Linked DNA regions of Gemmatimonas sp.. The protein of the gene in region 1 binds, or shares a complex with, the protein of each later gene. Links are inferred from orthologs where the notes say so. Each region holds a gene or a part of one and is shown on either strand. Other genes may lie near its edges.

The links. Proteins that work in one complex are often made in the same cells at the same time.
Region 2: the proteins of smc (region 1) and RMP10_RS10865 are in contact, whole or in part, in a crystal structure (PDB 3ZGX), measured with the Bacillus subtilis proteins. The link is inferred for Gemmatimonas sp. from one-to-one orthologs.

What each region holds. Positions count from the first base shown.
Region 1 is NZ_JANPLK010000009.1:42,142-46,395, forward strand. Bases 2-4,189 are described here. They hold smc (chromosome segregation protein SMC), read right to left. Parts: upstream 3,790-4,189; coding sequence 202-3,789; downstream 2-201. Other genes in these bases: RMP10_RS02935 (hypothetical protein), read right to left, coding at 2-142; RMP10_RS02945 (SPOR domain-containing protein), read right to left, coding at 3,789-4,189. Also shown: more of RMP10_RS02935, read right to left, coding at 1-1; more of RMP10_RS02945, read right to left, coding at 4,190-4,254. UniProt on the Bacillus subtilis protein: Required for chromosome condensation and partitioning.
Region 2 is NZ_JANPLK010000042.1:35,718-38,637, reverse strand. The notes cover bases 1-2,854. They hold RMP10_RS10865 (ScpA family protein), read right to left. Parts: upstream 1,876-2,854; coding sequence 1,126-1,875; downstream 1-1,125. Other genes in these bases: rpsT (30S ribosomal protein S20), read left to right, coding at 2,836-2,854; RMP10_RS10860 (site-2 protease family protein), read right to left, coding at 1,883-2,563; scpB (SMC-Scp complex subunit ScpB), read right to left, coding at 597-1,151; RMP10_RS10875 (pseudouridine synthase), read right to left, coding at 1-600. In the rest of the region: more of rpsT, read left to right, coding at 2,855-2,920. UniProt on the Bacillus subtilis protein: Participates in chromosomal partition during cell division. May act via the formation of a condensin-like complex containing Smc and ScpB that pull DNA away from mid-cell into both cell halves.

The DNA of each region.
Region 1 (4,254 bases):
TCTGTACCCGCACGCGTAGCGGGCGCTGATTGGCGAAACCGAGCGCGCGCACGACCAGTGATGGCGTGAGCGTCGGCAATGCCACCGCCGTCGGACCGTCTACGACCACCGACTGCCCCGACAGCAGCCGGGGCATCGTCACCAACGCGGCGCCGCAGCACAGCGCTGCGGCGCTCCACCATCGCCGCTGCGGGCGCGAAATCACGCCGGCGACGGTTCCGCTGCGGAGTCCTCGTCGGCGGTGCCGTCGACGGCATCATCGACCTCGTCGCCGCCGATCTCGCCCGCGATGGCGTCGTCAGGCACGATGGTTTCGTCCACCTGCTGGCCGCCGCGCAGGCGCACGCTCACGATCGACGACACGCCCGGCTCCTGCATCGTCACGCCGTACACCGCATCAGCGGCTTCCGACGTCGTGCGCGGGTTGTGCGTGATCACGATGAACTGCGTCCGCGACTTGAAGTCGTTCAGCATCTTCACGAAACGGCCGATGTTCTGATCGTCGAGCGGCGCGTCCACTTCGTCCATGAGGCAGAAGGGACTCGGCTTGGTGAGGAAGATGCCGAACAGCAGCGACAACGCCACGAGGGCGCGCTCACCGCTGGAGAGCAGGTGAATGCGCTGCGTCTTCTTGCCGCGCGGCGACGCATGAATCTCAATGTCGCAGTCGAGCGGCGCGTCGGGGTTCTCGAGTCGCAGGTCGCACTCGCCACCACCGAACATGCGCAGGAAGATCTGACGGAAGTTCTCGCGCACCTGCGAGAAGGTGGCCAGGAACAGCTCACGCGCCGTGCTGTCGATTTCACGAATGGCCTGATGCAGCGACTGCTTGGCGGCCACGAGATCGTTGCGCTGCCCGGTCAGGAACTCGAGACGACGCTGCTCTTCCTCGTGTTCTTCGATCGCCAACGGGTTGACGGGGCCCAGCTCGTCGAGCGATTCCCGCAACTGCTTGGCTTCGGTGCGCAGTACATCGGTTTCGAGGTCGAGCTCTTCGAATCCGGCCAGCAAATCCTCGAGCGTGCGACGCCATTCGGTTTCGAGACGCTGACGGATAGCTTCGCGACGGCCCGACAGCTCGGTGTGTCGCAGCTGCGCCCCGTGCAGCTGCTCACCCAGCGCCGACGCACGGCGGCGGGCTTCATCGAGCATGCGCTCGGCCTCGTCGAGTGCACCGGTGGCCGCGGCCACGGCCCGCTCGGCATCGGCCAGGCGCGCGTCGGCATCAGCCAGCGTCTTCTGTTCTGTTTCCAGCTCGGAGCGCCAGCCGTCGAGCTGCTGCGCCAGATTCTGGTCGGCCTCGGAGAGATTCGAGAGCTCGCGCGCCAACGACTCGAGGCGCGCCGCAGCCGTGGAGTCTTCTTCGTTCAACCGCTTCTCGCGGTCGATGGCGACCGACAAACGCGCCTGCGCCTGGGCCTGCGCCACCTGCCACGTGGCCCGCGCTTCGCGTGCCTGTTCCTGATCGCGCTCCGCGATCGACATCGCCTCACGTGCCTCGGCGATATCAGCATCGGCCTCACCGGCACGCGCGTGCAGCGCTTCGGCCTGCTGCGCCAGCTGCTTCGTGCGGGAGTCGAGCTCCTCGAGACGCGAGATGAGACGTTCGGCGAGCGCGCTCGATTGCTGCAGTTCGCGCTCGGCGCGCTCGCGGCGACGCTCGACTTCCTGCTGCACATCGGCCGCGCGACGCGATTCCTGCTGTGCGCGGTTGGACGTTTCCATCGCGGCCTGCTGCGCACGCTCCGCTTCACCGAGCGCCAACCGCGCCGCTTCAGCGGCCATCATGCATTCATCACGGCGCGCATCCGCGGCGGCAAGATCCGATTCGAGTCGCGTGATCTCGGCGCGACGCTGCAGCGGGCCGGGGCCCGTGGCCGTGCCTGGCAGGAACACGGCGCCACGTTCATCGATGAACGCTTCACCGCTATCGATCGCGCGCACCTTGCCGAGCAACGCGCGCACCCACCGCGACGCGGCACCAGACGACTGTACGCTGCCCGCCAACGCGTCGGCATCGGCACCCAAGTCGGTGACGACATCGAGCGGGAGCAGCAGCAGCGGCCCCGGCTGCGTATCGGCGTGCCAACGACGCACGGCGGCCGCGGCATCGGCATCGCGCACAACGATCGCGTGCATGGTGGCGCCGAGGTAGCGTTCCACGAGCTTCGCCGCTTCGCCGTCGGCGGTGAGGAAGTCGGTGAGCGGACCCAGCACCGCCCCGTCGCCGAACCGCTCGCGTTCCTTGAGCAGCTTGGCCGCCGACGGGGCCAGACCTACGCGTTCACGCTCGAGTGCCGCCAGCGCATTCAAGCGGCCTTCGAGTGCCGTGCGTGACTGCACGGCGCTGGCCAGCGCACTGCGTGACTCGGCATCGGCCGTGCGCGCGGTGGCGGCGGCCAAGCGCGCGCCTTCGAGCGCGTGCAGCGCATCCTGCGCATTCGCCTGGGTGATCGACACCTGCTCGCGCGCGGCGATCAGTTCGCGTTCGGTCACATCGAGGGCATCGGCCAGCTGCTGACGCTCGATCTCCAGCGCCTCACGACGATTCTGCGTCTCGAGATGTTCACGCGATGCGCCGTCGCGATCGAGTTCGATGCGGCGGGCCTGGTCGCGGTGTTCGCGCACCTGACGTTCGAGCTGCTCAAGCACGGCGCGCGACTGCTGTACCGCTTCACGCGTAGTCTGTTCGGCGGCGAGGCGTTCCTGCAGCGCTTCACCCGCGTCAGCCAGTTCCTTCTCGAGCGTGGTCCGATCACCCACGGCGCGCTCGCGATCTTCACGCAAACGGCGGCCGAACGCTTCGTTCTCCTTCCGTTCCTCTTCGGCGCGCTGCTTGCGCATGGTCGTGCTGCGCTGACGCTCTTCGCTCACGGCGAGTTCGCGCTCGAGCTTCTGCGTCTTGTCGCGCTGCTCGGTAGAGAGACGCGCGAGTTCGAGACGGCTGGCTTCGGCCGCGGAGCGCGCACCATGGGCCTGCTCACGCAGCATCTCGGCTTGCGTGATGGCTTCTTCGCCACCGGGGACATCCAGCTGCAGCTCTTCGAGACGGCCATCGAGCGCCGAGAGTTCTTCGCGCCACGCCGCCATCTCTCGGGTGGCCAACGAAATCTCGACCTGGAACCGACGCGACATCAATTCGGCGTGCCGTTCGGCGCGACGACGCTGACGTGCCAGCGAGCGCACCTGACTCTGCACTTCGTTGATCAGGTCATCGAGGCGTGCCAGGTCGACGGTCGTTTCTTCGAGACGGCGTTCGGCACTGCGGCGCCGATCGCGATACAGGCCGACACCGGCCGCCTCTTCGAACAGCTCGCGGCGCTCGTCGGGGCGGTCGGAGAGCAGGGCATCGATCATCCTGCTTTCGATGACCACGCCGGAGTCGGCGCCGAGGCCGGTGCCACGCACCAGGTCCTGAATGTCGCGCAAACGGCACGGCGCGCGATTCAGCAGATACTCGCTCTCTCCCGAGCGCATCAAGCGCCGGGTGATGACGACTTCCTTGAATGGGACCGGGAGTTCGCCTTCGGTGTTGTCGAAGTGCAGTGACACTTCGGCCATGTTCACGGCCTTGCGTGCCGACGACCCGTGGAAGATCACGTCCTCCATCTTCGCGCCGCGCATGGCCCGCGCGCGCTGCTCGCCCAGCACCCATCTTACGGCATCCGAGACATTCGACTTGCCGCTTCCGTTGGGGCCGACGATGGCCGTCACACCCTTTTCGAACACGAACTCCAAGTGATCGGCAAAGGCCTTGAAGCCATGGACCTCGAGCTTCGTCAGACGCACTAGAACGCTCTCCCAGTTCGATAAACCAACACAGGCGCGACGCGCAGGGCGCGCAAAGAATCTGCAAGCGGGGTCGCTTGCATCGGCGATTCGAACGCGCCGGTATACACAGTCGCGCTGCCATCAGGTTGCAGCAACGCGTACGCGATGATGCCGCGATTCGCCAGCTCGGCGAGTCGCGTGGGGATCAAAGTCGGTGTGACGCTGCGCGCGAGGCGCAACGCATACGGCACCGACACGATGCTCCCCGATCCCACGATCTTCTGCGTGCGTAGCTTTGTCAGCAGCGACTCGGCCTGCGCGCGCGTGGACGATGCACCAATCGTGACGCGGAACCACTGTTCGTTGCCTTCCGCCACCGGCGACAGCGCCACGGCGTCGAGCGCACGCACGCGGGCATCCGGCATCGCGGCGGCGCGCGTATTGGCGGTGGCGAAATACACGGCAAATCGCGACGCGGACGCC
Region 2 (2,920 bases), on another replicon or contig:
CACGGTGGTGCGTCCCTCGGGATCCTTGCGGGTCGTCATGACCGCCGCCGGCTTGTGGACCACGATCCAGGTGTGCGACGTGACGCGCGTGATGACCGGCGTCCCATCGAGCACGATGACGTCGCGGAAGGGATCAACGACCTGTCCGACGGTCGCGATCGCTCCGTTGACCTGCACGCGTCCTTCGGCCACGGCCTGGTCGGCACCGCGGCGCGACACCACGCCGGCCCGGGCGAGGGCCCGCTGCACGCGCATGGGGCCTTCGCGGTCGGCCTTGACGGTGCCACCGGCCTTGGAGGGCGGCGCATCGGCCGAGCGCTGCGGCTTGACACGACGCTTGGAGGACCCCGCTCCACTCCGATCGCGCACCGGCTTCTCGCGTGGTGCGGTGTCGCGTGGCGCGGTGTCGCGCGACTCCGCATCGCGCACGCTCCGCTCACGCGGGGGCTTTGGCTTGGCGACCGACGGGACCCCGCGCTTGTCGTTGGCAGCGCGAGCGGCGGCCCCACGAGCCGAGGGGCCTTTGGGTGTTTTCTTCTGTGTGCCGCGGCGGTACTCGCCCTTCTTCTCGGCGGCCGTCTTCTTCGGGGGCTTGGTCACTCCGGCACGACGGCTGTGTTACCGGCGCCACGCAGGGCGATCGCCAACTCATCGGCGCGCGGGAGTTCTTCCAGGTGTCGCAACGCAAACTGCTCGAGGAACTGAGAGGTGGTTCCGTACAGCAGCGGACGGCCGATGCCCTCGCTGCGCCCGACGATGTCGATGAGCCCGCGCTCGTGGAGCGACTTCAGCACGGAGCCCACGGCAACGCCGCGGATTTCTTCGATTTCGGCACGGCCGATGGGCTGGCGATAGGCGATGATGGCGAGCGTTTCGAGCGCGGCGGCGGAGAGTCGCTGCGGCCGGACGGCGACCTGCGCGCGCTCAATGGCTTCGGCGAATTCGGCGCGCGTGAGGATCTGCCAGCCGCCTCCCTGCTCGACCAGTTCGACGCCATGTCCGTCGACGTCGTAGTGCTCGCGCAGTTCATCGAGCGCCGCGGCTACTGCGGCGGGACTCGATTCGACGTCCAACGCCGCCAGCGCTTCCATGGCAATGGGGCGCGGGGCGGCGAACAGGGCGGCTTCAAGCAGCTTCGCTAACGGCGTCACGACGGATCTCCACAGAGGCAAAGGCATGATGCTGCGCGATCCGCAGTTCACCGAGCTTCGCCATTTCAAGCAACGCGAGCAACACCGACAGAATCTGCCAGGGCTCGGCGTCGCGACCAACCATATCGAACCAACGGGCCGAACGCCGCATGGCGAGCACCGCACGCACGGTGACCATGGCGCCCGCGACATCGAGGGCACGCGGGATGACCTCGTGCAGCGCGGGTTCCTTCGTCGTGCGCAGCACGCGATCGACGGCCGCCAGCAGCTCGCCGAGCGAGAGAGACAGCGGCGCGTTGATGGGCGTGATGTCGGCCGCTTGCGGCACCCAGCGACGCGGGAACTGATGACGACGCTCTTCTCCGCGACGCTCGAGCAGATCGACGACTTCGCGCATCTGCTGATACTCGAGCAATCGACGTACGAGTTCGGCGCGGGGATCTTCCCACGCTTCCTCGCCATCGGCCCGCGGGAGCAGCATCTGCGCTTTGATGCGGAGCAGTCGGGCGGCCATCTCGAGATAATCGGCCGCTTCGTCGAGTCCGAGCGTGCTGATGCGCGCCAGGAACTGCTCGGCGATGCGGGCAATGGGGATGTCGTAAATGTCGAGCTGTTCATCGCGGATGAGCGACAGCAGCAGATCGAGCGGGCCGGTGAAGTGGCTCAGCTCAACGACAAAGGAGGGCGCCGAGTGTTCGGCGTAGCGGAAATTCGGAGCGATCACGCGGCCTTCACGCGAAGGGGTTGGGCAGCATGTACGGGAAGTAGAACTGCTCGGCGAGCGCTCGCAGAATGTATGCGGGTGCCAACCAGATATTCACAAGCGGCCGGGCGAACGAGAGCACGGCGAAGAGCAACAGCAGTCCGACTCCCCCAAGGCGCTGGTACTGGAGCGACCACTTCGGGGGGAGCAAATACTTGAAGACGTGCGATCCATCGAGCGGCGGAATCGGGATCAGATTGAACGCCGCGAGAATCAGATTGATGAAGATACCGGCGGCGAGCATTTGTTGCAGCACGCCGAGGGGTCTGATAAGTGACGGAACATACTGTCCGAGCAGCCCTACGAGGACGATGAGGGGCACAATCAGGATGGCGATGGCCACGTTGGTGGCGACACCGGCCAGCGAGACGATGATGTCGCCGCGGCGGTAGTGGCGATAGTTGCGAGGATTGACGGGGACCGGCTTGGCGCCGCCAAAGATGGGCGCACCGATGAGCGCGAGCATGACCGGGAGAATGATGGTCATGAACGGATCGATGTGTTTGAGGGGATTCCAGGTGAGGCGCCCGAGCTGGTACGCCGTCATGTCCCCTTGCTTGAACGCCGCATAGCCGTGCGCATACTCGTGGGCGACCATCGAGAAGAGCAACACGGGTGCGATGAGGACGAGTTGCTGTGTAGAATCCACCGCAGCGGCGATTGGGAAAGGGCGCCAGGAGGGCGGCGGAGGGCCGGTTCCGGTCAACCCGCGCAGGACGCGAATGCAAGCAAGTACGAACTGGAAGGTAGCCCAGGGTGGGTCGGGTGTCAAAGCGCAGGCGGTGGCCAGAGATGCAGGGGGTTCTTGACCGCCGCCCTCTTTGCGGGTATGTTTTCCGGTCTGTCCGCAGTGGCCTGGGGCGTCGCCTCACCTCACTGTCGTTTTCGAACTTACCGATTCTACCTGCTGGGGAGTTTTCCGTGCCGAATATCAAGTCCGCGAAGAAGGACCTGCGGAAGTCGCGTGCGGCTGCAGTGCGCAATCGTGCGCAGCGTTCGGCGCTGC